DNA from 2 places in the Caballeronia sp. GACF4 genome. Region 1 is predicted to be linked to the other one. Evidence: predicted binding sites of a transcription regulator. Region 1 holds the regulator's gene; the other holds the start of a gene.
The links. Region 1 encodes FliA, which starts transcription of late flagellar genes. Its sites were predicted from a motif close to CTAAAGTTTNNNNNNNNNNNGCCGNTA; they were not measured.
Positions count from the first base shown of each region.

Region 2: the regulator FliA is predicted to act here: its motif matches at 9,542-9,568, upstream of NCR40_RS09685 (DUF4088 family protein).

Region 1 is NZ_JALQDW010000014.1:142,895-158,377, reverse strand. It holds gene putA (trifunctional transcriptional regulator/proline dehydrogenase/L-glutamate gamma-semialdehyde dehydrogenase) at 1-1,009, shown strand, start outside; gene NCR40_RS13280 (branched-chain amino acid ABC transporter substrate-binding protein) at 1,102-2,250, shown strand; gene NCR40_RS13275 (thiamine pyrophosphate-binding protein) at 2,334-4,016, opposite strand; gene flhF (flagellar biosynthesis GTPase FlhF) at 4,421-6,205, shown strand; gene NCR40_RS13265 (MinD/ParA family ATP-binding protein) at 6,198-7,118, shown strand; gene NCR40_RS13260 (RNA polymerase sigma factor FliA) at 7,137-7,868, shown strand; gene NCR40_RS13255 (GGDEF domain-containing protein) at 7,963-9,057, opposite strand; gene NCR40_RS13250 (Rieske 2Fe-2S domain-containing protein) at 9,261-10,286, shown strand; gene NCR40_RS13245 (glycosyltransferase) at 10,290-12,536, opposite strand; gene NCR40_RS13240 (DegT/DnrJ/EryC1/StrS family aminotransferase) at 12,830-13,984, shown strand; gene NCR40_RS13235 (transketolase family protein) at 14,135-15,115, opposite strand; gene NCR40_RS13230 (transketolase) at 15,125-15,483, opposite strand, start outside.
Region 2 is NZ_JALQDW010000007.1:312,875-328,357, reverse strand. It holds gene NCR40_RS09725 (acyl-CoA thioesterase) at 1-86, shown strand, start outside; gene fumC (class II fumarate hydratase) at 146-1,552, opposite strand; gene NCR40_RS09715 (phospholipase D family protein) at 1,606-3,288, opposite strand; gene NCR40_RS09710 (MATE family efflux transporter) at 3,652-5,082, opposite strand; gene NCR40_RS09705 (RNA-binding S4 domain-containing protein) at 5,111-5,332, opposite strand; gene NCR40_RS09700 (hypothetical protein) at 5,677-6,051, shown strand; gene NCR40_RS09695 (hypothetical protein) at 6,125-6,385, shown strand; gene NCR40_RS09690 (ATP-dependent helicase) at 6,536-8,665, shown strand; gene NCR40_RS09685 (DUF4088 family protein) at 8,690-9,454, opposite strand; gene NCR40_RS09680 (AzlD domain-containing protein) at 9,601-9,933, opposite strand; gene NCR40_RS09675 (AzlC family ABC transporter permease) at 9,930-10,616, opposite strand; gene NCR40_RS09670 (CreA family protein) at 10,883-11,362, opposite strand; gene NCR40_RS09665 (FadR/GntR family transcriptional regulator) at 11,652-12,398, opposite strand; gene NCR40_RS09660 ((Fe-S)-binding protein) at 12,527-13,270, shown strand; gene NCR40_RS09655 (lactate utilization protein B) at 13,267-14,670, shown strand; gene NCR40_RS09650 (LutC/YkgG family protein) at 14,667-15,251, shown strand; tRNA gene NCR40_RS09645 (tRNA-Asn) at 15,332-15,407, opposite strand.

The DNA.
Region 1 (15,483 bases):
GCAACTGCCGCTGCCGGACGGTTGCGCGCAAGGCACATTCGTGCCGCCGACGCTGATCGAACTCGACGGCATCGACGAACTCAAGCGCGAGGTCTTCGGCCCGGTGCTTCATGTGGTGCGTTACCGCCGTTCGTCTCTTGATAAACTCCTCGACCAAATTCGGTCGACCGGTTATGGACTGACGCTCGGCATCCATACGCGGATCGACGAAACCATCGCGCATGTCATCTCGCGCGCGCACGTGGGCAACATCTACGTGAACCGCAATGTGATCGGCGCGGTGGTCGGCGTGCAGCCGTTCGGCGGGGAAGGTTTGTCGGGCACGGGTCCGAAGGCGGGCGGCGCGTTGTACTTGCAGCGCTTGCTGGCCAAGCGTCCCACTGGATTGCCGAAGTCGCTGGCAAGCGCGCTCGTGGTGGACAAGGCGGCATCCGCCGATGCCCCGACCGCCGCTCTCACGGCGCTGCGCGACTGGTCCATCGGCGAACGCGATCCGCAGACCGCGGCGCGTTGCGACGGTTATCTGCAACACGTGCTCGCGGGCGCGACGGCCGTGCTGTCCGGTCCGACCGGCGAGCGCAACACGTACACGCTCGGCGCGCGCGGCACGGTGCTGTGCGTGGCGGCAACCCCGAGCGGCGCGCGGGCGCAGTTTGCCGCCGTGCTGGCAACGGGCAACAAGGCGCTGTTCGCCGGTTCGGCGGGCGAGCAGTTGGCGGCGTCGCTGCCGGCATCGCTCAAGCCGTATGCGGCGGTCAGGAAAGACGCGGCGGCGGAGTTCGACGCCGTGCTGTTCGAAGGCGACAGCGATGAACTGTTGTCGCTCGTGAAGGAAGTCGCGAAGCGCCCGGGACCGATCGTATCGGTGCAGGGCGTGGCGGCGGGAACATTTGCCGATGCTGATCATGACGGCGAAGACTATGCGCTCGAACGTCTGCTGACGGAACGCTCGGTGAGCGTGAACACGGCGGCGGCGGGCGGCAATGCGAATTTGATGACGATCGGTTGAGAAGTATCCTCTCGCGCTCGATTCAAACAAACGGCAGCAGGCACGGCGATCCCGGCGACGAGCTGCCATTCACACTGGTACTAGGAGAAGCTATGAAGCACACGATGAACAAGCTGGCAGCCGCCCTGACGCTCGCCGGCCTGTCGCTCGCGGGGACTGCGTTCGCGCAAACAGCAGAAGATGTGAAGGTCGGCTTCGCCGGGCCGATGACCGGTGCGCAGGCGCACTACGGCAAGGATTTCCAGAACGGCATCACGCTCGCGGTCGAGGACTTCAACGCCACGAAGCCGGTGATCGGCGGCAAGCCGGTTCGCATCGTGCTCGATTCGGCGGACGATCAGGCCGACCCGCGCACGGGCACGACCGTCGCGCAGAAGCTCGTCGACGACGGCATCAAGGGCATGCTCGGCCACTTCAACTCGGGCACGACCATTCCGGCATCGCGCATTTATGCGAACGCCGGCATCCCCGAAATCGCGATGGCAACCGCGCCGGAGTACACCACGCAAGGCTTCAAGACGGCCTTCCGCATGATGACGTCCGACACGCAGCAAGGCTCGGTCGCGGGCGAGTTCGCGGTGAAGACGCTGAAAGTGAAGAAGATCGCCATCGTCGATGACCGCACGGCTTACGGCCAGGGTCTCGCCGACCAGTTCGAGAAGGCAGCGAAGGCGTCGGGCGGCAACATCGTCGTGCGCGAATTCACGAACGACAAGGCTGTCGACTTCAAGGCGATTCTGACCAAGATCAAGTCGTCGAATCCTGACCTCGTGTACTACGGCGGCGCGGATTCGCAAGCCGCGCCGATGGCCAAGCAAATGAAGACGCTTGGCTTTCGTGCACCGCTGATGGCGGGCGAGATGGTCAAGACCGACACGTTCATCAAGATCGCGGGCGACGCGGCCGATGGCACGGTGGCATCGCTCGCCGGCCTGCCGATGGACCAGATGCCTGGCGGCGCGGACTACACGGCGAAGTACAAGAAGCGCTTCAACGAAGACGTAGAGACGTACTCGCCGTACGCCTACGACGGCGCAATGGCCATGTTCAACGCAATGAAGGCGGCCAACTCGACGGACCCGGCAAAGTATCTGCCGCTGCTTGCCAAGACCGACATGCAAGGCGTGACCACGAAGCATCTGGCGTACGACTCGAAGGGCGATCTGAAAAACGGCGGTATCACGCTGTATAAGGTCGTTGGCGGGAAGTGGACGACGCTGCAGAGCGTGGGTGGGAAGTAAGGTTTAGTGGCTGTTTTGGATGGCCCGGTCGTGTGCGACCGGGCCGTTTTCGTTTGGACGGGGCTAACCGGCTGAACCAGCCCTCAGCGCTTCCCCTGCTCCCGAATCTGTTCGAGCGTCGCGCCCGGCGTGCTCTGATCCGCCGGAATCCGAATCTCGATCACCGCGGGCAATCCGGAACTCACAGCGCGCTCGAACGCCGGCATGAACTGCTCCGTCGATTCGACCCGCTCGCCGTGCGCCCCGAACGCGCGCGCATAAGCCGCGAAGTCGGGGTTCGTCAGCCCCGTGCCATGGACCCGATGCGGATAGTGCCGCTCCTGATGCATGCGGATCGTGCCGAACTGCCCGTTGTTCACGACCACGAAAATCACCGGCAGCTGGTACTGCATCGCCGTGGCGAGTTCGTGGCTCGACATCATGAAGCAGCCATCGCCCGCGAACGCGATCACCGTGCGCTGCGGATACAGCGACTTCGCCGCGATGGCCGCAGGCACGCCGTAACCCATCGCACCGCTCGTCGGCGCAACTTGCGAGCGGAAGTGCCGATACGAATAATGCCGATGCAGCCAGGTCGCGTAATTGCCCGCGCCGTTGGTGAGAATCGCGTCTTCGGGCAGGCGCTCAGAAAGCGTGCGCATGATCTCGCCGAGCTGGACATCGCCGAGCATGGGGCGCGGCTTGCGCCATTCGAGATACGCGGCGTGCGCCGTCTCGGCGCTGCCCGACCACGCGATCTGCGCGGGCGATTCGAGCGCGGCGAGCATCGACGCAATCTCGGGCATGCCGGAGACGATCGGCAGATCGGCGCTATACACGCGGCCCAGTTCCTCCGCGCCCTGATGCACGTGAATCAGCGTCTGCTTCGTCTTCGGGATGTCGAGCAGCGTGTAGCCGCCCGTCGTCGATTCACCCATGCGCGGGCCGAGAACGAAGAGCACGTCCGCTTCGCGCACGCGCGCGGCCAGCGCCGGATTGATGCCGAGCCCGACATCGCCCGCGTAATTCGGATGCTCGTTATGCAGCGTGTCCTGATAGCGGAACGCGCATCCCGCCGGCAACTGCCAGCGCTCGATGAAGCGCGCGAAGTCCTGCGTCGCCTCGGCGGTCCAGCCGCTGCCGCCCGCGATCACGAACGGTGTCTTCGCGTTGGCGAGCAGTTCGCGCACGCGCTCCATCTGCGCCTGCGACGGCGCCGCCGCGACGCGCTGATAGCGCGGCACGGGCGGCGCCGCGTCGCACGCTTCGGTCAGCATGTCTTCGGGTAACGCCAGCACGACCGGGCCGGGACGTCCCGCCGTCGCGACATGGAACGCGTGGCTCAGATACTCCGGCACGCGGCGCGGATCGTCGATTTGCGCGACCCACTTCGCCATCTGCCCGAACATGCGCCGATAATCGATTTCCTGAAACGCCTCGCGATCCATGTGATCCCGCGCGCATTGGCCGATCAGCAGGATCATCGGCGTCGAGTCCTGGAAAGCGGTGTGCACGCCGATGGACGCGTGCGTCGCGCCCGGCCCGCGCGTGACGATAGCCACGCCCGGACGCCCCGTCAGCTTGCCGACTGCCTCGGCCATGTTCGCCGCGCCGGCTTCGTGGCGGCAGACGATCGTCTGTATCTGGCTGGTTTCGTCGTGCAGCGAATCCAGGACGGCGAGAAAGCTCTCGCCCGGCACGCAGAACACGCGTTCGATACCGTGATGAACGAGCGCATCGACAACCAGACGCGCGCCGGTGGTCTGGCCATGAGAAGCGGATGCCATGCGAACAAGTCTCCTTTGTCAGTGAGCATCGGTGAGCCCGGGTTTCGAGCCGCAGACCGTAGCTTACGCCGCTGGATGGGACTCTGGCTGATGCAGTCCGGCCGCCTTGGCGCGCGACGCGCCTGCCGCCGCGCGCCTCACAGCCGGACCAACCGGCAAGCGACATCTCTCGTCCCGTCGCGTCGATCGTGCCAGACCGGCATTTTTTCCCGCATGACGCGCGACGCAATCCGCACGGCCGGGTTGTTTCCATCAGTCGAAATACCCCTCTTTCACACCCTTTATCCAGCGATAGGCCCGAAGTGATCTTCGCAATAATGGCTTCACTGAAAAGCGGGCACGGAAATAACCAAAGGGTGCTCGCCTCGCAAATATCGCTGCATCTATCCTCATCGGGGGCCAGTTTGAACATTCGTAAATTCATCGGCGCGAACAGTCGTGACGCTCTGCGCCAGGTCCGTGAAGCGCTCGGACCCGATGCCGTGGTGTTGTCCAACCGCACGCTCGACGATGGATCGGTGGAAATCGTCGGTGTCGCGGATAGCGATCTCGCTTCGATCTCGCCCGCGAAGGCCGCACGCGAACAAGCCGCCGCCGCGCCGTTCGCCAGCGCCACGCCGCGCGCCGCGCTTGCACAAGCCGCAGCCGCCGCGATGAAGCAGCAGGCCGCCGCTCCCAGCTCTCCGATGAACCCCTACGCCAGCGGCGATGTTTTCTCCTCCGTCTTCGGCAACACCGCCGACGCCGACGATTTCGACGAGCAAGCCGACGAAGAGCGCATGGAAGCACCGCGCACGATGGCCGATTCCAATCCGTGGTTGATCGAACATGCGCGCCGTATCGCGCAACAGGCTTCGGTGCCGTCGAACCGGCCGCTGACGCCGTCTGCCGCAATTGCACGCGGCATGGGCGTGCCGGTATCGGTCAAGGCAGCCGACGCACCGCGCCAGCAAGCGCCGCGTGCACAAGCCGCCGCGCAGCCGGTTGCCGCCGCGCCTGCCGCACCCGCCGCGCAAGCGCACGCAAAGATCGAAACGCCCGACTGGGCGCGTGAAGCCGCGCAAGTCGCCGCACGCCGCGCCGCACAGAAGATCAACGCAGCACCGCAACCCGCCGACGAAGCGCCGGCCGCATCGGGCAATTTCGAAGGCTTGCCGGCCAATGCCGCAGCCGTCGTGACCGAAGCCATCCGCACGCGCATGGAGCAAGTCGTCAACGAAACGGTGATGAACGAACTCTCGTCGATGCGCGAGATGATGGAAGAGCACTTCTCGGGTTTGCTGTGGGGCGACCGCCAGCGCCGCAACCCGACCAACTCGGCCTTGACCAAGCGCCTCTTCGCCGCCGGTTTCTCCGCGCAACTCGTGCGCATGGTGATCGACAACATGCCGTCGATGGAGAACGTGGAAAACGCGCTCGAATGGGTGCAGCAAGTTCTCGAATCGAATCTGCCGGTGATGCCGAGCGAAGACGCGTTGATGGAACGCGGCGGCGTGTTCGCGCTGATGGGCCCGACGGGCGTCGGCAAGACGACGACCACGGCAAAGCTCGCGGCGCGCTGCGTGATGCGCTTCGGCGCCAGCAAGGTCGCGCTCCTGACGACGGACAGCTACCGGATCGGCGCGCATGAACAACTGCGCATCTTCGGCAAGATTCTCGGCGTCTCGGTGCACGCGGTAAAGGACGGCGCCGACCTGCAACTCGCGCTCTCCGAACTGCGCAACAAACATATCGTGCTGATCGACACGATCGGCATGAGCCAGCGCGATCGCACGGTCTCCGACCAGATCGCGATGCTGTGCGGCACGGGTCAGCCGGTGCAACGCCTGTTGCTGCTGAACGCCACGAGCCACGGCGACACGCTCAACGAAGTCGTGCAGGCCTACAAGAGTGCGCCGGACCAGCCGCCGCTCGCGGGCTGCATTCTGACCAAGCTCGACGAGGCGACCAACCTCGGCAGCGTGCTCGATACGGTCATCCGCTACAAGCTGCCGGTGCATTACGTATCGACCGGTCAGAAGGTGCCGGAGAACTTGTACGTCGCAACCAAGCGTTTCCTCATCAAGAGCGCGTTCTGCATTCCGCGCGATGGCTCGCCTTTCGTGCCGCAAGACGACGATGTGCCGGCGCTTCTGTCCGCACTGTCCGCACGCGCCACGACCGAACTGCATGGAGTCCATTTTGGATAAGTTCGTGCTCGATCAGGCTGAAGGCCTGAGAAGGCTGCTGACGCGCGCCAGTTCTCGCGTGGTGGCTGTAGTGGGCGGACCGGCGGGCATCGGTTGCACGTCGGCGGTAGTGAACCTCGGCGCGGCGTTGTCCGTGCATGGCAAGGATGTGCTCGTCATCGACGAGCGGCATAACGCGGGCTCGGTCAGCCGCATGGCGGGTGTGGATGGCGCGGGCGCGCTCTCGGCGGTGATGTCCGGCCGTCGCGAACTGCAGGATGTCGCAGTGCGCACGCCGATGGGTTTTTCGCTGATCGCCGCCCCGCGCGATGAACGTATCAGCCACGACGCGGCGCAAGCACGCGCGCTGCTCGACGGCCCCGCGGATATCGTGCTGATCGATGCGCAACTCGATCGTAATGGCGCGCTCTCGTCGCTCGCGGCGCAGGCGCATGACTTTCTGATAGTGACGCGGGTAGCCGCGTCGGCGATCACCGAGGCGTATGCGTGCATGAAGCGCTTGCACTACGCCCACGCGATCGGCCAGTTCCGCGTGCTGATGAATCACGTGCAGGACGCAGCCGATGCAGCGGTCGCGTTCGACAACCTCTCGGGTGTCGCGAGCCGTTATCTGGCCGTTTCGCTCGTGCAGGCAGGGTATGTGTCCGAGGATGCGCGCGTCGCTCGGGCGAGGGAGCTCTCTCGGTGTGCGGTGGAAGCGTTTCCGGCTACGGCCGCGGCGCGCGACTACCGCTACATCGCAGCCGAGCTGCTGCACTGGCCGATGCGTCCCGCGCCGTTTTCGCGCGGCGACGAAGCGAGCCAGTACGACGCGCATATTCCGGTTGGCGAGTCTGGTGAAAGCGGACGGAAAGCGGCGCACCGAGCGGCGGCGTTTTCCGATCATGCAATGAGCAGCACGGCGTCGATGTGATATTGAAAGGTGAACAGGATGTATAACGCCCAAGGCAAACTCTCGCAGTCCGACGTGCTTACGAAATATGCGCCGCTCGTTCGCCGCCTCGGACTCCAGCTCGTCGCCAAAATGCCGGCGAGCGTCGATCTCGATGATCTGATCCAGGCCGGCATGATTGGCCTCCTCGATGCGGCTAGCCGCTACAAGGAAGATCAGGGCGCCCAGTTCGAAACCTACGCAAGTCAGCGTATTCGCGGCGCCATGCTCGACGAGTTGCGCGCCAACGACTGGTTGCCACGCAGCATGCGCAAGACATCGCGCGAAGTGGAGTCGGCGGTACACAAGGTGGAACAGAACCTTGGCCGTTCGGCCAGCGAGACCGAAGTCGCCGAGCACATGAAGATGCCGCTCGACGAGTATCAGTCGATGCTGCAGGACTTGCACGGCAGCCAGTTGATCTATTACGAAGACTTCGACCGCTCGGCGGACGACGAGCCGTTCCTCGACCGTTACTGCGTCGATCGTTCGGACCCGCTGTCGGCGCTTCTGGACGACAGTCTGCGCGGCGCGCTGATCGAAGCCATCGACAAGTTGCCGGAGCGCGAGAAGCTGCTCATGAGCTTGTACTACGAGAAGGGCCTCAACCTGCGCGAAATCGGCGCGGTGATGGAAGTGAGCGAGTCGCGCGTGTGCCAGTTGCATAGCCAGGCCGTGGCGCGTTTGCGTGCGAAGCTGCGGGAACAGTCGTGGACTAGCGTCGAGGCTTGAGTTCCGAGTTGTAGAGGCGCGCGAAGCCCCGAACCGGGGCCGCGCGCTTTTTGCTTTTGCCTTCGCAAAGGCGCTCGAATGCGCTCGGATGCGCTCAATGCATCTCGAAGTCGCGCGCCTCGGCGAACACCGTCTTGCCTTCGCCGAGACTCTTTGCGCGATACATCGCGCGATCCGCGGCTCTCAGCACGGCGGTGATATCGGCGTCATGCGCTTCTGCCGCGCTCGACAGCAAGCAGGCGCCGATACTCGCCGATACGCTCACTGGCCGCTCCTGCACCAGCGTGAGGTCGGCGAGCGCCGAATGGATGCCATCGGTGAGCGTGAGCACCGCGCTGCGATCGCGCATGTTGCGCGCGAGCACGACGAACTCGTCGCCGCCCAGCCGCGCGATGGTGTCGGTCTTGCGCATGCGCCGTGCAAGCAATTGCGCGAACGACTGCAACAGCACGTCGCCGACTGCGTGACCGTAGGTATCGTTCACGCCCTTGAAGCCGTCGAGGTCGATCAGTAGCAGTGCGCTGGTATTCGCGTCGGCGGCTTCGGGCGCGGACATCGCGCGATTCACGGTTTGTTCGAGCGCGTAACGGTTATAGAGGCCCGTGAGCGGGTCCGTCGATGCCTGCCGCGCCAGCACGCGATTCGCGCTGCCAAGCCTGTCGACCAGTACACTCAGATACACCGACGCGCCCAGCACGCTCAGCGCGAGCCCGAGCGCGGCGGCGCGGTTTGCCACCCACCACGGTTGCCACAACGCCAGCGCGACGATCGCGACGAGCGCCATTGCGCACGAAATGGCGAGCGTGCGCTTGCCGTAGCGGCATCCCGAGCCGATCAGAAACCAGAACACCACCCACAGCAGCGGCAAGGCGAGCGTGCCGCAGAGAAAGAGCATGGCGCCGAGCAACGCCTGATCGAGGATAGTGGTGATGACGAGCCGGACGTTGGACAGCGCCATCATCCGGCTGACGAGCAATAGTGTGATTGCACCGTAGGACACGTAGAGCGCGATCAATCGCGTGATCAACGACGCGTTGGCCGAAGGGTGCCGCCACGCATACACCGCATAAGCCAGCAGAACTGCCGCTCCCATCCCGATACGCAGCATGGCTTGCTCGCGTTCGGGATTCCGGTTGCCGGACCATGCGAAGGCATAGGCCCGGCGTGCCGGTTGATGCGCCTGCTCCATACTGAACCCCTGGTGGTGATTTCTTGCTGTTATGGTCTTTTGCGCGTGTCTTTGCTGTCGCGCTTTTGTCTTATTGCGGCCCCGTCGCGATGTTCGTCTCCGACGACTGGTATTTTGCAACGTTTTGCCAAGCTGCTGTGAATCGTGTAAGAACGCATCTCGGACAGATGATTAACGGCGTTTTCTGCGGATGCTTCAGTGCTATGAGCGACGACTTTTCTCTCGCTGGCGAATGGCTGGCGGTCTGTAATGGCGATGACGTGCCGGCGGGTTCGACGCGAGCGTTCATCGTGGCGGATGAGCGCATCGTCGTCTGGCGCGATGCCGAAGGCGTGGCGCATGTCTGGCGTGACTACTGTCCGCATCGCGGCGCGCAACTGTCGCTGGGGGCGGTGACGAACGATCAGCTCGTGTGTCCGTATCACGGCTGGCGCTACGACACGCTTGGTCAGTGCGTGCTGATTCCGTCGAATCCGTCGCTTCGGCCTTCGAAACGCGCGTGCGCCACCGCGTTCGTCGCCGGGGAGAAATACGGCGTCGTGTGGATGTGCTTCGGCGAGCCCGCGCACGCGCTCGATTTCTTTCCCGAAGCCGCCATTCCGGGCGGACGGCGCATCAACCTTGCGCCGCAGACGGTGAAGTCGTCCGCGCCGCGTGTCGTCGAAAACTTCCTGGACATGGCGCATTTTTCGTTCGTGCACGTGGGCATTCTCGGCGAGGATGCGCATACCGAAGTGCCGGACTATGAAGTCGTGGAAAGCGCAGACGGACTCGAAGCGCGCCAGTGCCGTTTCTGGCAGCCGGCGGGATTGCCGGGGCAGGGCGGCGCGATGATGGATTACGTTTATCGCGTGAAGCGGCCGCTGGTTGCGAAGCTCACGAAGATGGCGTCGGGGGCAATGGGCGCACTGCATATCATGCTGGTGGCGTCGCCCGTGACGCAGACCGAGACCCGCGCGTGGCTCGTTTCCATTCACGAAGGCGAGACTTCGCACAGCGACGAGGAGCTGTACGACTTCAATATGGAGATTCTGCTGCAGGACACGCCGATCGTGGAGTCGCAATGGCCGAAGCTGCTGCCGCTCGCGCTCGATGCGGAGTTGCATCAGAAGTGCGACCGGATGTCGGTGGCGTATCGGAGATGGTTGGCGGGGATGGGGTTTGGGTGGGGGACGACGAGCGCGTGGAAGAAGCGGGAACGTGCGTATTGCGCCACGCTCCCGCCATGAACCTTAGAGCAGCGCGACGCCTGCTTCGGTGACCACCTTCCAGTCAAATTCGTCGTGCCCGCAGATCTGCTCCATGGCGCCGCAGAATTCACTCGCCGTTGCGTGCAGATAACGCAGATCGTCGCCCCATTCGGGCAGAGCGCCTTGCTGTGTAGTCAGCACGACGACCATATGATCCTTGTGCGGGCTGTTCGCATGTAGCTTCAGGCTGTGCTGAACCTTTTGCGCGTCGCCCTGCGCGTCAAGGATCAACACGGCTGGAATCCGTTCCGGCGCGGTGACGGAGGTCTTGCCCGGATTGAGACCCAGGCAGCGCAGAAAAACCTCGTGATAGCGCGACAGTTGGGACTGCACCGAACCGCTCTTGTACACGATAGCCTGCGCGGTGCGGGCCAATCCGCGTCGTTGTGCGGGATTGTCGATGAGACGCGCGATTGCATCGATCCAGCTCTCGGTCGATTCCGCCTCTACGCACAACCCCGAGCAGCGGTTTGTCACCAGTTCGTTGTAGGCGGAATGATCGCTGCCGACCGTCGCCACGCCCGCCGCCGAGTATTCCAGCCACTCCGTGCGTGGTGCGCCATCTACAGTTGCCGATGCCGCCAGCGGCATGAGCGCGAGATCGAGTTCGAGCTGCTGTAACGCCACGGCATGCGCGGCGTACGTCGCGGACGTGCCCGTCATGGTGACGTCTTCGTGGCCCATCCAGTCATCGGGCGGCAGCGCGCCGACGAAGACGAACTGCACAACGCCTGCAAAGCGCGCGCGAATCTCATTCAGCGCCGGTTCGATCAAGGCAAAATTGCACGGCTTCATGGCCGAACCCATTAGGCCAATACGTACCTTGCCACCATGCGTACGTACCGGACTGTAGAAGCGGTCGAAGTCGACGCTCGTCGGCAGCACATGAATATTGGCGTTGTACGCCCGCAGCGCATGCGCGAGTGCGGGCGTCGACACGACGAGTGCACTGGCGCGGCGCATGACGTACTCGGTCTTCTGCGCGGTCTGCCGGCTTAGGAAGTGCAAGGGATGATCGGCGGGAAGATCATGCATCAGTTCGTCCGTCTCGTAGACGACCGGCTTGCCCGTCGAGAACAATTGATCTAGCTGTTGCTGCGGAATCGAGATCGGAAAACGTCGCTGCATCAGAAGCATGTTGAAGGGACCGAGCACGCCTGCGTTGTCCTGAACCGGCCAGCTGAGTTCCCACTGATCGGCCAGCAATTCGAACGGTTTGGCGACGCGCACGGTGGTCGCGCGATGCGCAACGGGCTCCATCGTCAGCACCGCGATACGCGGCCTGGGCGGCTGCATTGCCGACGCGTGCGACGATGGTGCCACGGACGCGGCGTCTCGACGCAGGTTCGCTTTGCGTGCCGCATGCTGGGTCTTCTCCAGGAACACGGGAAGCTGGGCTCGGAACACACGGCTCATGGCAAGCACGGTTGGATAAACCGTGTCCACGGTGGCAACGGCCCGTGCGAAGCCGTTCTTTTCGGTGGCCATCGCAGAGCCATTTGCGCCGAACGCGAACTGATCGGGCACTTCCTTCAGGCCGCCGTCGGGCAGGAAGATGACCGGGCAGCCGCACATCATCGCTTCAGGGCAGACGGACGAAAGCTCGTACGAGTACAACACGCGCCCGCCCTGAAGCTTCTTGGCCAGTTCGGGCAGCGTTACTGGATTCGCCATCGAAAGCAATTCGGTTCCGGCTGGAAGTAGCGAAAAGTCGATCTTGTCCAGCGGATAACGATATTGGAAGACAAAGGTCTTGTCCTTTTTGCGCGTCGGGTCGGGTCTGAACAACTCCGTATCGAGCACCGGGAGAAACAGAAAATCGACGTCGCTTTTCTTCGCGTCGCCGAGAAAATTCTCCGAGTAGTAAAAGAACAGGTCGTCTTTGCCCTCGTTGAGCGGCTTGCCGTTGATGAAGCCGATGCGGTTGAGGATGTAGCGCACGCACACTTCGGCATTGAGCGGATTGCCGGACACGACTTCCGGGTAGATCGCAATGGGCGTGCGACCCTGCGCCCGGTGCAAGGTCTGCACTTCCGGCGTGAGAAGCGGGGTGTCGAATGCTGGGTTCACCACTGGCGTGCCGGCAATATACGCCTCATAACCGTCGCGATTTAGCACGTCGCAAAGCGTGTGCATGACGACGATACCCGCCGAGGTTTCCCGATAAGCCGGGGCCATGATGTAGTACGGATGACCCTTGCGCGAAGGGGGAATGCTGGCCATGTTCATGTGGCGGAACCCTGCGTTTCTTTGTGCTTACACTTGCCCGATTCGGCGGCTTGATGGCGCCGTGGCCGACTTGAATGACCCGGTTTGCCCGAGGATGAAGTTTCGTTTGAAAGCTGCTGGTTCATTCACGCGAACAGGTGGATGTTTGGGCATTAATTCGGCGCTTTAACGGCCGGTCTCGCGCAACATAATTTGCAAACTCGTCTGACCGCGTCGGCATTCGAGACGCCGGCCAACTGGACAGGCGCGCATCCGACACAAGACCACGAGACCACGAATTTACGAGCGCCATCATGAATGCCAGCCTGCCCCACCAAGCCGTCCTCGCCCTGCAGCAGCATGAACGCATCTACGTCACCCAGCCGCATCTGCCGCCTCTGGAGCAGTTTCTGCCGTATCTGGAGCAGATCTGGGAAAGCAAGGTGCTGACAAACGGTGGCCCGTTCCATCAGCAACTCGAACAGGCGCTTTGCAAGTACCTTGATGTGCCGCATCTCTCGCTCTTCAGCAACGGCACGCTCGCGCTCGTTACCGCGCTGCAGGCGCTGCGCATCACCGGTGAAGTGATCACGACGCCTTATTCGTTCGTCGCGACTGCGCACTCGTTGCTGTGGAACGGCATCAAGCCTGTTTTCGTGGATGTCGATCCGGTCACGCTGAATCTCGATCCCGCGAAAATCGAAGCGGCCATCACGAAGGAAACCACGGCCATCCTGCCCGTACATTGCTATGGCCATCCGTGCGATGTCGAAGCGATCCAGCGCATCGCCGACATGTACAACCTTAAAGTCATCTACGATGCCGCGCACGCGTTCGGCGTACGCACTGAAGCGGGCAGCATTCTGCGTGCGGGCGACCTGTCCGTGCTCAGCTTCCATGCGACCAAGGTCTTTAACACCTTCGAAGGCGGCGCGGTCATCAGCCCTGATGCGAAGACCAAGCTGCGCATCGACCGGCTGAAGAACTTCGGTTTCGTCGACGAAACCACGGTCGTGGCGCCTGGCATCAACGGCAAGATGAGCGAGGTCAATTCGGCGTTCGGCATGCTGCAGCTCCAGCATATCGACGATGCGCTCGCACGGCGGCGCGCGGTCGCATCACGGTACGCCGAGCGGCTCGAACGCGTGCGCGGCATCCGTTTGTTGCCCGTGTGCGTCGATCAGGAATCGAACAACTCGTACTTTCCGATTCTCGTGGAGAACGAATATCCGCTTTCCCGCGATGAATTGTTTGAAGCGTTCCGCGCGCAGGACATCATGGTGCGCCGCTATTTCTTCCCGCTGATTTCCGATTTTCCGATGTACCGTGGTCTGTCATCGGCGCCGCGCGCCAACCTGCCTGTCGCGGCCGATGCCGCCAGCAAGGTCATGTGCCTGCCGATCTTCCCGACGCTCACGGACGAACAGCAGGCGCGTATCGTCGCGCTTATCGAGGCGAACGCGGGGTAAGTGTCGCGCTTGTTCGAATATGAAGCCTTCCCTAAAAAGCAAACGCGGACCGTTCTTGAGCGGCCCGCGTTTTTTTCGCATAGCGCTTGCGCGGGTCAGAATGGTCACGAGATGCCACGCCTCCATTCACTGGATAGCGCGACAGCCTACTCAGTCGTTGGCAGCGTCCATGAACGCGCGGATACGTTGCGCGATCTTTTCGGCGACGAGCCCGTGCTTTTCGAGCAGCCAGCGATAATCGCCCGCCTTGTCGAAGCTGTCCGGCAAACCGATGATCAGTTGCGGCGGGGCACGACGCAATGCCGCCTTGTATTCCGCAACCGCGCTACCCAAGCCGCCGATGATGGAATGCTCCTCCACGGTCACGATCAGCCCGGAGCGTGCGCAGGCCGTGTCCACGGCGCCCGTATCGAGTGGTTTGATCGTATGCATGTTGATGACGCCCGCCGCGATGCCCTGTTCTTCGAGCAGCTTCGCCGCTAAAAGCGACTCATGCACCATCGATCCATTCGCGATGATCGTCACGTCGGCGCCCTCGCGCAGCGTGATCGCGCGGCCGACTCTGAACTCGTAGTCTTTCGTGTACACGGGCGGATTGTTCACCGCGCCCGTCAGGCGGATATACATTGGCCCCGTGAATTGCGCGGCGGCTTCCACCGTCTTGACGATCTCCGCGCAATCGGCGGGACACACGACCGTCATGTTGGGAATCGCGCGCATCACGGCGGCGTCCTCGATGCCGTAGTGCGAGTTGCCGAGCAGGCCCATGGAAACTCCGCTGCCTATTGCCACTGCCTTCACGTTCATCTCCATGTAGCCGAGATTCATGCGGATCTGTTCGGCGGCGCGCATCGAGATGAACGGTGCGAACGACGTCGCAAAAACGTTATAGCCCTCCTTGGCGAGTCCGGCCGCCATTCCGACGAGGTTCTGCTCCGCAATGCCGACGTTTAGAAAGCGGTCCGGATAACTCTTTTTAAAGCGATCGAGCCCGGAAGAAGTACCTAGATCCGCCGACATCACCATTACATCGGGATAACGCTCGCCGAGCGCGAGAACGGCCTGGCCGAACATCCCGCGCGACCCGAGGCGCGACCACTGGCGCGCGTTACTTGCGTTGATTTCCAGCATGATGCTCCCTTAAACCGCCACGCCAAAGTCCGGCGTACAAATGGTCTGCGATTGCGGTGCTTCCCGCGCGTCCAGGTCGGCAAGCGCCAGTTCATAGCTCGCTCGCGTGAGGCGATTGTGATGCCACTCGTTGTTATGCTCCATGAACGAGATGCCCTTGCCCTTCACTGTGTTTGCGACCAGCACGCGCGGCTTGGCTCGCACGCGCGGTGCCTCGAACGCGGCGACGAGCTGGGCGATGTCGTGGCCGTCGACTTCGATGACGTCCCAGCCGAAGCTGCGCCAGCGTGCGGCGAGATCGCCGAAGTCGATGATCTGACGCGCGTCGCCGTCGCTTTGCAGCCGGTTATAGTCGACGACCGCGGTGA
Region 2 (15,483 bases), on a different contig from region 1:
TCGCGCGCTATGCGATGGACGTGAAAGATGCGCTCGACGCTATCGTCGAACTGAAGCCGGAAGAGGTCGCGGCGGGGAAGGTTTGAAGCGCATTGACCGGTGAAGCCCGCGCATGCGCACGCGGGCTTCGTGATCGATCGACAAGCTACTTGTTGCCGACCATGTCCTGCGGCTTGACCCATTCATTGAACTGCTGCTCGGTCACGTGTCCGAGCGCCAGCGCCGATTCCTTCAGCGTCGTGCCTTCCTTGTGCGCCTTCTTTGCGATCTGCGCGGCTTTGTCGTAGCCGATATGCGGATTGAGCGCCGTCACGAGCATCAGCGATTCGTTCAGGAGACTCTCGATACGCTTCTCGTTCGGCTCGATACCGACCGCGCAGTTGTCGTTGAAACTGAGCGCGCCATCCGCGAGCAGACGCACGGACTGCAGCACGTTATGCGCGATCATCGGCCGGAACACGTTCAGTTCGAAGTTGCCGCTCGCGCCGCCAAAGTTCACCGCCACGTCGTTGCCGAAAACCTGACAACAGAGCATGGTCACGGCTTCGGACTGCGTGGGATTGACCTTGCCCGGCATGATCGAGCTGCCCGGCTCGTTTTCCGGAATCGAAAGTTCGCCCAGGCCGCAGCGCGGACCGCTCGCGAGCCAGCGGATGTCGTTGGCAATCTTCATGAGCCCGGCGGCGACCGTCTTCAACGCGCCGTGCGCGGCGACGAGCGCATCGGCGGCGGCCATCACTTCGAATTTGTTGGGCGCGGTTTCGAACGGCAGGCCGGTCAGCTTGCCGATGGCCGCCGCGACCTTCACCGCGAACTGCGGATGCGCATTGAGCCCCGTGCCGACGGCCGTGCCGCCTTGCGCAAGCTGATACAGATGCGGCAAGGTTGCCTCGACGTGACGAATGCCCTGATCGAGTTGCGCGACATAGCCTGAGAATTCCTGGCCGAGCGTGAGCGGCGTTGCGTCCTGCAAGTGCGTGCGGCCAATTTTCACGATATCCGCGAAGGCCTTCGATTTTTTGTCGAGCGTGTCGCGCAGCGTCTTGAGCGCCGGCACGAGATGCTTGACGATGGCAAATGCGGCGGCGACATGCATGGCCGTCGGAAATACGTCGTTGGACGACTGTCCGCGATTCACGTCGTCGTTCGGATGCACGAGGCGCTCTTCGCCGCGCTCACCGCCGAGCAGCTCGCTTGCGCGATTCGCGATCACCTCGTTGAGATTCATGTTGGTCTGCGTGCCGGAGCCCGTCTGCCACACGGCGAGCGGAAACTCGTCCGGATGCTTGCCGTCGATGATCTCCTGCGCGGCTTCCTTGATCGCCTTGGCTTTCTTGGCGTCGAGCACCTTCAGCTCTTCGTTCACGTCGGCGGCTGCGTGCTTGACGATAGCGAGCGCCGTGATCAGCTCGGGCGACTGCTTTTCAGTCGATATCTTGAAGTTCTGCAAGGAGCGCTGCGTTTGCGCGCCCCAAAGCTTGTCGTTCGGCACGGCAATCTCGCCGAACGTGTCCTTCTCCATGCGTACATCGCCCTTTGCGTTCTGTGTCATTGCTTGAAGCTCCTTACGAGAGTCAGATTCGGTGCCGATGCGAGCCGCCCGCTTCACAACTGCTTGTCGACTGGCAGCAGCATGAAGAGGCCCGTCATCACGTTTCGATACAAGCCCGCTTCGGGATCGAAGTTATAGGTGACCATGCCGTCCTTGCCCTTCGTCGTCCAGACGAGGCCGGATTGCGGCGAACCGGTGCGCTGCAGACTCGCAATGACCGCCGCGCTCGCCAGTTCCACGCGATAGCTCACCTCGGGCGTGATGCCTCGATCGAACAGCTTCGCGGTCTGATCGGCGATAGGCTGGCTATGGATCACGAGCGCGAGTTCGGTGTTGAGCAGCGCCGAGCGCGGATCGAGATTCATCGAGCCGATCACGAGGATACTCCGATCGATGACATACGCCTTTGCATGCAGACTCGCGCGCGATTGCGAGCCGAACAGCCCGGCGCGCGGACGGCCTTCGCCCTGAATCTGAATCGGCTTGAATTCGTACAGTTCGACGCCGTTTTGCAGCAGAGGAATGCGATACGGCGCGTAGCCCGCCTGGACCGCGACGGCATCGGTGGCGGCGAGGGAGTTGGTCAGCACGGCGACGCGCACGTGGCGCCGCGTGACATCGGCGAGCGCCTTCACGCCTGCATCGTGCGGCACGAAGTAGGGCGACAGAATCAGGAATTCGCTTTGCGCGCTCTTCAGCAGGTCGGCGAGACGCGCCATCGGCGGACTCTTGTAGTCCTCGCTCGGGTTCTCGATCTTCGACGGCGAATCGGCCCAGAACTCGGTCTCTGCCCACACGAGTTCCAGATCTTCCTGCGCGATCTGCTGCGCGAGCGGCGTCGCGTTCAGCGGCTTGGCATTGAGCGGTTCGGCTTGCGCGCGCCAGTGTGCGCGCAGATCGTCGCGCGTCTTGTCTAGCTCGGACGCGTCGAATTTCTGCTTGTTCAACACGCGCAGCGGATACGACAGCGCGCTGTTCCAGTAGTCGTCGAAACTCGCGGAGACTTTTTGCGCGATGGGTCCGGCGGTGAAGACATCGAGATCGCGGAACTGCAGCGTCGGACTCGCGCTGAAGTATTCGTCGCCGAGATTGCGGCCGCCGACGATGGCGATCTGGTTATCCGCGATCATCGCCTTGTTATGCATGCGGCGCGTGAAGCCATCGACATTGGAGAAGAAGTTCTGCGTGCGTTCGGTGAAGCTCTCGCGCGCGCTGCCGTATGGGTTGAACACGCGAATCTCGATGTTCTGATGCGTGTTCAGCGCCGCCATGATGCGGTCGATGTCCTTGAAGTTCAGGTCGTCGACGAGCATGCGCACGCGCACGCCGTGGTCCGCCACGTAGAGCGCGGCGGCGAGCAGCAGCTTGCCGGTGTTGTCTTCCTCGGCGATGTAGTACTGCATGTCGAGCGTTTTCGTCGCCGCGCGCGCGAGCGCAATGCGCGCCTGCAGCGCTTCCGTGCCGCTTGGCAGGAGACGCACGGCGGACTGGTCCGGGTGCTTGCGTTCGAGCGGCGCGAGCGCGTCGCCGAGCGGCGTGCTTTCGCTGGCCGGCAATGCCTGGCTCACCGGGCGATCGAACGCCGTGGCGGGCGGGCGTGTCGCGCAAGCGGCGCAAAGTGCCGTTAGTGCAAGCGTTGCGAAGAGGCGCGCGGTGCGACTCGAAATCTTCCTCGTGCTGCTCGTTCTTGCATTTGCACTTGCACTTGCACTTGCACCGATGGCAGCTTCATCCATTCCCCGGTTTCGCGACACTGTCATTCCTCTTTTTCGTGGTCTCGATACGGCCCGGCATTCATGACGATGCCGATGCTCGGTTTCGCGACGTAGCAATTACCGTTCTCGCCGGTGCTGGTCTCGAAAATATTCTATGGGAAATTGGACGATTCGCCCGGAAAGGCAGTATGCGAACCCGCGTATCGGCGCCGGAGCGCGGACGAAAAAAAGCCCGCTCGGGTGGAGCGGGCTTGAACCCCTGTCACTGGAGTCTCAAGGAGGAGACGGGTTCATCCTAACAATGCCTGCTGGTCTCTCCAACCAAGGATTCGTGCTATGTATGTGGGAAAGCGGTTGTGATGCTTATTTGCTCGAACTACGCGCTCAGGTCGGGCCGTGAACCGGCGCGGTCGCGCCATCCGCAACCTTCACGCTTCCCGTCTCGACCATCCGCCGGCTGATTCGATGAAAACGCAGCGTCATCAGCATGGCGACGCTCGCAAGCCCCGCCGCGAGGCCCCACCACAAGCCCTTCGCGCCCAGTTCGAAGTGGAACGCGAGCACATAACCCGTCGGAAAACCGACGCCCCAGTAACCGAACGCGGCGGCGAGCATCGGCACGCGAGTGTCCTTGAGGCCGCGCAGGCAGCCGGAACCGACCGTCTGCATGCCATCGACGATCTGGAACACGGCGGCGACACCCAGCAGCGAGGCCGCGAGCGCAACCGTCTGCGCGTTTTTCGGATTGCCGAGATGCAGATACAGCCCGACGATCGCGCGCGGCACGGTAATCAGCACGAGTCCCGACAGCACCATGAAGCCGACGCCGAGCGCGAGCGCGACGAAGCCCGCATGACGCGCCGCGAGCGGCACGCCCGCGCCGACCCAATAGCTCACGCGCACGTTCGCCGCCTGTCCGATGGCAAGCGGCACCATGAAGGCCACCGACGCCACGTTGATCGCGATTTGGTGCGCGGCGAGCGGCGCTTCGCCAAGCAAGCCGACCATGAGGCCGGTGGCGAGAAACAGCGTGGATTCGACGCCATACGTGATGGCGACCGGCCAGCCGATGCCGAAGAGTTCGCCCATGAGCGGCATGCGCGGACGCGCCGCGACGACGAAATGACGATAGCGCGGCCGCAGATGCAACAGCGCGACGAGCGCGAGCGCAATGCCCCAAATGGTGATCGTGGTCGCCGCAGCCGAACCGAGAAACCCTTCGCGCGGCAGGCCCCAGGCGCCGTGAATCAGCCCGTAGTTGAGGAAACCGTTGACGAACACACCGCCGATCGACACCCACAAAAGCCTGCGCGCCGCGCCGATAGCCGGCAGAAACGCGCGCATCAATCCAATGCCGATGAGGCTGCCCGGCGTGCCCCAGCGCAGCACGGCGCAATACTCACCGACATTCCGGGCGAGCGTAGCCGGTTCATGGAACGCGAGGAGAATCGCCTCGGCGTAGCTCAGGAGCACGAACGCGGGCACCGCAAGCAGCACCGACAACACGAGCCCCGTCCAGTAGATGCCCGGCACCTGATGTTCGGCGTTCGCGCCACGCGCATGCGCCACCGATACGCTGACGGACGTAAGCACGCCCTGCAGCAGCGTCACGATCACGAAGAACACGTTCGCGCCCAGGCCGCCGGCAGCGAGCGCATCGGGGCCTAACGAGCCGAGCAGGATGGTGTCGGTGACGCCCATCGCCATTTGCGAGAGTTGCGCGATGGCGAGCGGCGCCGCGAGCCGCGCCGTATCGACGGCATGGCGCGAAAAACTCGGCGGATGCGCCGCCGCGCGCGTGAAATGGGATTGCATGTCTTGAGCGGCCATTCGTGGCGACGGTTTATTCCGGCGCGCGGACTTGGATCTTCTGACCATCGAGCGCGACGACCTGACCCGCGCGAATCTTGCAGGTCTTGCGCATCTCGACTTTGCCGTCGACGCGGACATCGCCCATGGCAACGCGCGCTTTCGCGGAGCCGCCGCTGTCGGCGAGCCCCATCAGCTTGAGCAGGTTATGAAGTTCGACGTAGTCGCCCGTAAGGGTGAATTGAAGCGGTGGCATGACGGGCGCGGAGATTACTCGGGTTGATTCGAGGTGGATTCGAGATGGATTCGGGGCGAAGGCGTCAATGATAAACCAGTAGCCGCCCTCAATAGCTGGGCACGCGCCGTGCTGGTGCATGACGGACTTCGGCGCGCGCTGTCATCGTGTTGAAGGCAGGCACGATGGCAATTGTAGCCAGATGAAACGGTCGGTAACAACGACTCGGTTCGTCGAACTTGGACGCGCATCGCCGAGTCCGATAGTTTGATCGATACAGCTTCGGTCATCTTTCCAATCGACAAAAGTCGTGCGTCATCGCAGTTCATGGCCGCCGACGCTTAAACCAAGAGAGGACCTCGCTCATGATTAAGACTCGAAATCTGATGATCGGCACCGCATTCGCTGCCCTGACCGCCGCTTCGGGCGCTTTCGCCCAAACCACGGACGCCGTGCCGGCACAACCGGCGACACCTGCGCCGCAAAATCTCGTCGCGCCTGCGCCGACCGATCCGCTGGTCCAGCGCCGCAACGCGAACGCCGAGGCGAACGCGGAGTACAAGGCATCGAAGAAGGCTTCGCAGGCCGACCTGAAGGCCGCGAACAAGCAGGCGAAGGCGCAGTACAAGGAGCAGGTGCGTAACGCGAAGATCAATCGCAAGGCGGATAAGGACGCCGCCAAGGATGAGTTGAACGCGACGGAATCCAACACGCCGAAGGACACGGGCTTGCAGCATTGATTTCGATGCGTTGGACGCGCGCCGCAGTGCCGTGGCGCGCGCTTCATGAGGCTTGAGAAAGGGAGGACACACCATGACTCGATCGAAGAATGCAGTGTTGGCCGCCGTGATTGCCGGGACGCTTGCGAGCGTCTCAGTGGTTTCGTTCGCGCAGACGACGAGCGATCAGCAGCCGAGCAGCGCGGACAAGAAGGCATCGAAAAAGCAGGCCGAGGCCAACAAGGACGCGGCCGTCGCTCAGGCCAAGGCCGACAAGAAGAAAACCGAAGCGCAGTCGGAAGCGAACGAAGCGGCTGCGGATGCGAAGCTCAAGAACGCGAAGAAGGCGGATTAGCAGGACGGTTGTTCGGGTAGTGCGAATGGTCCAGTCGGGTGCAACCCGCTGGGCCGTTTTTTTTGCCCAACCAATCGGTGAGCGCAAACCCTTGCGTCTCCAGTCTGTATGGATATACAGTACACGTCACACTTTTTTGCGCCTCTTCCCGTGCTGACGCTCCCTGAAGAAACCGCCACCGCCACCGCCGACGCAGCCGAAGCCCAGGTCGTCGCCTATCTCGCCAAGCTCAACGAGGCGCAGCGCCACGCCGTCGAATTCGGCGCCGATGAACCCAACCGCTGCGGCGGGCCGCTTCTCGTCATCGCGGGCGCGGGGTCTGGCAAGACCAACACGCTGGCGCACCGCGTCGCGCATCTGCTGGTGAAAGGCGCCGACCCGCATCGCATCCTTTTGCTTACTTTCTCGCGCCGCGCCGCCGTCGAGATGACGCGTCGCGTCACGCGCATCGCCATGAACGCGCTGGGCACCAAGGCCGCCATCGCGCAAGGTCTCACGTGGTCAGGCACGTTCCATAGCGTTGGCGCGCGTTTGCTGCGCGATTACGCCGATCTCGTCGGGCTCGCGCCGTCGTTCACCATCAACGACCGCGAAGACTCCGCCGATCTCATGAACCTCGTGCGCCACGAACTCGGGTTATCGTCGAAAGAGAAGCGCTTTCCCGCCAAGTCCACGTGCTTCAGCATTTATTCGCGGGTGGTCAACACGGGCGCCTCGCTTGCCAACGTGCTGGATCAGTCGTATCCGTGGTGCCGCGAGTGGGAGGCGGACTTGAAGCGTCTCTTCGCCGCCTACGTCGCGGCCAAACAGACGCAAAGCGTGCTCGATTACGACGACCTCTTGCTTTACTGGTCGCATCTCGCGGCCGAGCCGACGATCGCCGCCGATCTGTCGAGCCGCTTCGATCACGTGCTCGTCGACGAATATCAGGACACCAACCGCCTTCAGGCCACCATTCTTCTGGCGATGAAACCGGACGGCCGCGGCCTCACCGTCGTCGGCGACGATGCGCAGTCCATCTACTCGTTTCGCGGCGCGACGGTGCGCAATATCCTTGATTTTCCGCGGCACTTCGACCCGCCCGCCGCGACCGTCACGCTCGATCGCAACTATCGTTCGACGCAGCCCATTCTCGAAGCGTCCAACGCGGTGATCGGCATGGCCACCGAGCGCTATACGAAGAACCTCTGGACCGACAAGGCATCGGCGCAAAAACCGCGCGTGGTGAGTGTCGCCGATGAAGCCGATCAGGCGCGCTATATCGTCGAGCAAGTGCTGGAGGCGCGCGAGGGCGGCATGAAGCTCAAGTCGCAGGCCGTGCTGTTTCGCGCGGCGCATCACAGCGCGACGCTCGAAATCGAACTCACGCGCAAGAACATTCCGTTTGTGAAGTTCGGCGGGCTCAAGTTTCTCGACTCCGTGCATGTCAAGGACGTACTCGCCGTATTGCGCTGGGCGGAAAATCCGCGCGATCGTGTCGCCGGCTTTCGCGTGGCGCAATTGCTGCCGGGCGTCGGGCCGGCCATCGCCGGGCGGCTGCTGGACAGCGTGGCGCAAGCCGAACGTTCATCGAATGCGATTGCCGCCTTCCATGCGCCCGCCCGCGCCAGCGAAGACTGGCCGCGTTTCGTCGGCCTGATGGCGAAACTCTGCGGCCGCGAGAGCGGCTGGCCGGCGGAGTTCGAAATGATCCGCCGGTGGTACGAGCCGCATCTCGAACGCAATCACGAAGACGCGGCCATCCGTATTGGCGACGTATTGCAGATGGAGAGCATCGCGTCGACCTATCCCACGCGCGAGCGCTTTCTCACCGAACTCACGCTCGATCCGCCCGATGCGACCAGCGACGAGTCCGGCGTGCCTCTCATCGACGAAGATTATTTGATTCTCTCGACAATCCATTCGGCGAAGGGGCAGGAATGGCGCAATGTTTTCGTGCTGAACGGCGTGGACGGCTGCATTCCATCCGATCTGGGCACGGGTAGCGACGAGGAAATCGACGAAGAGCGGCGGCTGCTTTATGTAGCGATGACGCGCGCGAAGGAAGATCTGCATATCGTCACGCCGCAGCGCTTTTACGTGCACAACCAGACGCATCTGGGCGACCGGCACGTGTGGGCGCAACGCACGCGCTTCATTCCGCAGCATCTGATGCAGAACTTCGAAGCCACCGCGTGGCCGCCGGTTCCGGTCGCCGCCGCGCCGACGGCGGCGGGACTCGCGGCCGCGGCTAAGGCGAAGATCGATATCGCGGCGCGCTTGAAGGGGATGTGGGATTAGCGGTAAGCGGCGCCCGGTCCACGCCTAACGCTGCGCCCGCGAAGTCTTCGGCACGCGCGGCGCCGGCGCAAAGATGCTCCGTAGCCATGCGGCAAACCGCGTGAACCCATCATAAGGTTCATCGACAAACAACTCCGGCCGCAGCGAGCGAATGTATTCGAGTACCTGCTGCGCTTCCTGCTTCTGAATCGACCCATAAAAAATGCCGAGCCGCAGCAGACAGCGCAATTCACCGAGCTTCTCGCGCGCATTCGAGCCAACGCTGTTTTCCACCGCGATCTTCGTCTCATAGGTGCGCTGACGCAGCGAATCGGCGAGGCGCCATGCGGGCGTCTGCATCTTCTCCTCGACTTCGCGGATATCCATCGCGGCTGACTTGATCTGCGAGGCGAGCACATCGACTTGCGAAGCATCGCCCTTCGCCTCGGTGACGATGGCCGTCGCCCATTCGCGCGATGCCTTCACGAGATCCTCGGCGTTCCAGTCCGAGCGGATCGCGAACGCGAAACCGTGTTCGGCCGCCTGTCGGATCAAAATCTCGACGACATCCGGAAATTCCTTGTCGAGCGCGCGCTTGGCCCACGCGTACTGGCCTTGCGACAGCATGCGCTGCACCGCCTGCTCGGTCAGCGGCGTCGGATTGTCGAGCAGCTTGGCGCGCAGAAAGTCCTCGAACGTCGGCGTGACGAACTGCGGGTCGAGCTTGAGCGACAGGCGCATGAACGCCTCATAGTCGCGATGCAATGAAGCGATGGTCTCGTCGCGAAACGATAGGGTTATTTGACGCATGTTGGTTCCCGGTTCCGCGCTCGGATGGCCCGATGGCGGGAAATGCCTTTGGCGTCCGCTTCGACGGCGGAGTCCATTCGTTTCTGATAACGGCGTTACAGCCGGGAACTTGAGGGTGTTCTGAAAGCCGTTGCGCGAAGAAGCCTTTAACGCAAGACGACGAACTGCCAAACGAAGAAAACCGCGAGCGACACCCCGATGGTAAGTAAGGGCCGCCTGGTCCACGCGCACACGGCCACCGCAACCACGGCGGCCACGAGTTGCGGGTTGCGCCACGTGATTTCCGCGCCGTTGCCATGCGGCGAGACGGTCATCGGCACGATGATCGCGGTCAGCACCGTCACCGGCACGAAGCCGAGCGCCGTGCGCACGATGGGCGGAAACGGCAACCGCTCGCCCAGCACGAAGACGGCCGCGCGGATCAGATACGTGACGAGCGCCATGCCGAGAATCAGCAGCACATAGTTCGATGTGGTCATCGTGCGCGCTCCTTGCGGTTATCGCCGTTCGATTCACGCTCGCGTCGTTCCATCAGCGTGATCGCCATGCCGACTCCGATTCCCACCAGCACCGCCGCAAGCAAGCCGAGCTTGTATGGCCAGTCCTGCCACGCGAACGACAGCACGCCCGATGCCATCGCCGCCGCGACAAAGCGCACGGCCACCAGTTGCGGCACGATGATGGCGATGAACGTCGCGACCATCGCGAAGTCCAGCCCGAGCGACTTGAGCCCTGGGAATGCGGCGCCGAAGAGCAAGCCGACGAGCGTCCACAGTTGCCAGTTCAGATACATCGAGAGGCCGGAGCCGAAGAAGTAGTGCGGGCCGATTTCGCCCGGCGCGCGCTTCTGGTAATGCGCATAAGCGACGGCGAACACTTCGTCGGTGAGCAGACCCGACAGCGTCCAGCGCCAGCGCGCGGGCAGATGCGCGACATAAGGCGCGAGCGTCGCCGAATAAAGGACGTGCCGCAAGTTGATGACGAAGGTCGTCGCCCAGATCACGATGAAGCTCGCGTGTCCCGCGATCATGCCGATGGCGATGAACTGCGCCGAGCCCGCGAACACCGCGAGCGACATCAACTGGCCGTGCCAGAGCGTGAGCGGGCTCGCCGTGACGAGCGTGCCGAAGATGACGCCGAAGGGCGCGGCGCCGACCATCATTGGAATGGTGTCGCGCGCGCCGGCGGCGAATTCCCGCAGCGCGGGGGTGGATACTGCTTTCAAATCGTGCCTCCGTTATAAGCCAATACGAGCGCTTGGGCAGTCATATCGGTCGCCGGGAGGATAAGGCATGCAGTACGCATCGGGCTTGTACGATCGTGCGGCGCTCGTGGCTCGCGTGACGGTTTCAACCAGCCTGCCGGCAAGTCGTACAGTTTACAACTTCATTGTGAGCGCGGCGGGGCGCGCGCATCGCTTCACTTCCTTCACTTCACGGGAATGGTCGTGCCTTCGGGAACCGGCACCGCCGTCACGCTGTTCTTCGGGCTGCCGGTCGCAATGCGGTCGCTGTAGGTCAAGTAGACGAGCGTATTGCGTTTGGCGTCGACCACGCGCACCACGTGCAGCGTCTTGAAGATGAACGACATGCGGTCGGAGAAGACATCGGTCTTCTGCTTGAGCGGCTGAGTGAATTTGATCGGCCCGACCTGACGGCAGGCGATAGACGATTCCGTCGGATCTTCCGCGATGCCGAGCGTGCCTTTCACGCCGCCCGTGCGCGCCCGCGACACGTAGCAGGTGACGCCCGCGACGAGCGGATCGTCATAGGCTTCGACGGTCACGCGGTCGGAACCGGTGAAACGGAAGTTGGTGTTGACGCTCGCGATTTCCTCGGCCTGCGCTGTTGCCGCGCCGAACAAGGTAACGAGCGCCGCAGCGGTAGCGGTGAGGAGAGTGCGGTTCATCGTGATCCTTCGGAAAAAGAGAAAGGGCGTCGTATTGTATCGACGCCCTTGCTGTTTTCCCGCAAGCATTCGGCCAATCGGCGATTCAATGGAAGATCAAATACAGGATCACCAGAACCACGACCGGCACACCGAGCAGCCATCCGAGTAGGTAAGGCATGTCGTCCTCCTTCGCGTGTTGTTTTTGACGATTCCAGTATCGCGAGGAAGCGCGCGCGGCGTTAGCCGTGTGTGTCCTAAATACGTGTAGGCGCAGTCCTATGCTCTCTTACCGGCACGTTACGATTGGTCATTCCATCACGCGAATCCTGCGCGCCGGCTGATCCCGATACAGCGTGCGCACGTAATCGAGATGCGCTCCGGCGCATTCGCGGGCGCGGGCGGGGTCGCGGGCGGCGATGGCATCGAACATGGCGCGATGCTGGGCGAGCAAGTTCGCTTCGACTTCATCGTCGTAATCGACCAGACGGTGCGATGTCAGCATGGACTCGCGCACCAATTCGTTGAGACCGTGCATGACGTGCGCCAGCGCGACGTTGTGCGTGGCGTCGGCGATAGCCAGATGAAACGCGGCGTCTTTTTCGGCGATGCGCGTGCTCTTGTCGGCCACCGCGGCTTCGAGCGCCTGGAATGCATCGGCGATGCGCGTCAGATCCGCCTCGGAGGCGCGCTCGGCGGCGTAGGCAGCGGACAGCGTTTCGAGGCCATGACGCAATTCGAGGACATCGGCGCTGGCGTTGGGTTGCTGTTCGAGGAGTGCGGCGAGTGGATGCGACACGAGCGGCGCCGTCACATCCGACACGACGAAGCCGCCGCGCGCCACCGCGCGGATGAAGCCGTCCGACTCCAGCCGAATAAGCGCCTCGCGCAGCGACGGCCGCGAAACGTTGAGTTGTTCCGCCAGATCGCGCTCGGCGGGGAGGCGCTGGCCAGGCAGGAGCGTGCCGTTCGAGATCAACTCGCGTATCTGCCCCGACACCACGTCCGACAAGCGCACGCGGGCGTAGGAATGCGAGTGGACGGGCTGAAAAGGCATCGTTCGAGCAGTGGAGGTAAATCGGGACTTTCGGAGTTTGACACGAAAGGGCCATCTCTTTAAAGTCTTGGTCAGACCAAGCTTACCAAAATCCGGCCCCCAATCCTCAAGTCGCCGTTTCGGATCCCATGAAAGTCGCCCTGTTTGTGCCCTGTTTCATCGACGCCTTCTACCCGCAGATCGGCGTCGCCACGCTGGAACTGCTCGAACGCCTCGGACTCGATGTCGATTACCCGCAGGATCAAACCTGCTGCGGCCAGCCGATGGCCAATAGCGGCGCTCACAAGGAAGCCGCAGGCGCCGAGCGCGTGTTTGCGCGTAACTTCGCGGATTACGACTACGTCGTCGGACCGTCGGCGAGTTGCGTGCATCACGTGCGCGAGCACTTCACGGCCATCGAACAGACGAGCGCGGTATCGAAGGTCAGAAAAAACACCTACGAGCTCGTCGAATTCCTGCACGACGTCTTGCAGGTGCGCGAGTTTCCGTGGGCCGAATTCCCGCATCGCGTCGGGCTGCACAACAGTTGCAGCGCGGTGCGGCACTTGCGCGAAACCTCGAATTCGGAAGTGGCGGCGGCGCCGTTTTCCAAGCCGCGCGCGCTGCTCGAAGGCGTGAAGGGCATCGAATTCGTCACGCCCGCGCGACCCGACGAATGCTGCGGCTTCGGCGGCACGTTCTCCGTGACCGAGGAAGCCGTGTCCGTGCGCATGGGTCAGGACAAAGTACGCGATCACGTCGGCGCGGGCGCGCAGTACATCGTGTCGGGCGACATGTCGTGTCTCATGCATCAGCAGGGATGCGCCGAGCGTCTCAAACTCGATGCGCGTTTCATCCATATCGCGCAGGTTCTCAACGGAGCGCGCGCATGAGCAAGACCTCGGGCAAGTCGGTGAGAATCGATCACGCGAAGGCGGCGGGCGCGTTTCTGCAGAAGTCGGATCACGTCGCGTTCCACGACAAGCGGCTGTGGGACTTGCGCAGCAAGCGCGACGCGCAGGCGCACGGTATTCCCGAATGGGAGGAGATGCGCAATCTCGCGTCGGGCATCAAGGAACATACGCTGTCCAATCTCTCCGAATACCTCGCGCAGTTCGCGGATCAGGCGGAGAAGAACGGCGTCGTGGTGCACTTCGCGGCCAACGCGGAAGAGCACAACGCGCTCGTCCACAAGCTGATGAGCGAACGCGGCATGACTACGCTCGTCAAGAGCAAATCCATGCTCACCGACGAATGCTACATGCGCGACTATCTCGAACCGCGTGGCATCACGGTGATGGAAACCGATCTTGGCGAACGCATTCAGCAGTTGGATCACCAGGACCCGAGCCATATGGTCGTACCAGCCGTGCACAAGCTGCGCGCGGATGTGGCCGAGCTTTTTGGACGCACGATCGGCACCGATCCGGACAACAGCGACATCCACTATCTCGCCGAAAGCCAGCGCATGGACACGCGGCCGTACTTCGTGCGCGAGAAGACGGCCGGCATGACGGGCTGCAATTTCGCGGTGGCGGAAACCGGCACGGTCGTCGTCTGCACGAACGAAGGCAACGCGGATCTCTCGGCGAACGTGCCGCCGCTGCATATCGCGTCCATCGGCATCGAGAAGATCATTCCGCGTATTGCCGATCTCGGCGTGTTCGTACGCATGCTTTCGCGCAGCGCGCTCGGCTCGCCGATCACGCAGTACACGTCGCACTTTCGCGCGCCTCGGCCGGGCACGGAGATGCATTACATCCTCGTCGATAACGGCCGTTCCGAACGCCTCGCGCTCGACGACTTCTGGTTCTCGCTCAAGTGCATTCGCTGCGGCGCGTGCATGAATACGTGTCCGGTGTATCGGCGAAGCGGCGGGCTATCGTACGGCGGCACGTACTCGGGGCCGATCGGCGCGATCATCAATCCGACGCACGATCTCAAGCGCTATAGCAGCTTGCCGTTTGCCTCGACGATGAACGGCAGTTGCACCAACGTCTGCCCGGTAAAGGTGAATATTCATGAACAGATTTACAAGTGGCGCGAGGTAATCGCCGAACGCCACGAAGTGCCGTTCGTGAAACAGGAAGTGCTGAAGATGGCGGGACGGCTGCTCGCGAGTCCGACGCTTTATCGCGCGACGGTGGCATCGCTTGGCGGCGCGCTCAAGCGGCTGCCGAACTTCGTGCTGTACAACCCGCTCAACATCTGGGGCCGGCAGCGTGACTTGCCCGAAGTGCCCGCCGACACCTTCCACGAGTGGTACAAGAAAAACCGGAAGATCGCCAAATGACGACTCGCGAAGCTTTTCTGTCGAAGATCCGCGCGGCGCAGCCCGCTTCGCGTCCGCTTCCCGATGTGCCCGTCTTCGCGACGCCCGAGGGCGATCTGCGCACGCGCTTCGAAACCGCGCTTATCGCCATGGGTGGAACATGCGTGGAAGCGCAGAGCCTGGACGAAGTCGGCGCGATGATCGCGCAACGTTTCGGCGATGGCGCAGCGGTGGCGTCGGCGGTGGCGGGAATCGAAGGCACGCGGCCGATTACGGTCGATACCGTTCCGTCGTCGCTTCAGGATGTCGATGTGGGCGTCGTGAGAGGGCGCTTCGGCGTGGCGGAGACTGGCTCCGTGTGGTTCAGCGAAAAGGAGTACGTCGTCAATTCAATCGGCTATATCGTGCAGCATCTCGTCGTGCTGCTCGATCCTTCGCAGCTCGTCGAAGGCTTGCAGCAGGTTTATCGACGACCCGATTTTCAGTCGGCCCGTTATGCGGTGCTGGTGACGGGGCCTTCGGCCACGGCGGATATCGAGGGCGTGCTGATTCGCGGCGCACAGGGCGTGCGATCGCTGACGGTTGTCTGGCTTGCTGCTTAGATGCTTAGAAGAGCGCTACTGCTATTTGCGCAAACAAAAAAAGCCCAGTCGAATGACTGGGCTTTTTGAATGAAACTGGGTGGCTCCCCGACCTGGGCTCGAACCAGGGACCTACGGATTAACAGTCCGGCGCTCTACCGACTGAGCTATCGGGGAACAGCTACTACGCTTGAAACGAGTCTCTGATGAGACAAAAAACCCAGCTCACAACTCGGCTGGGTTTTCCTTTGAT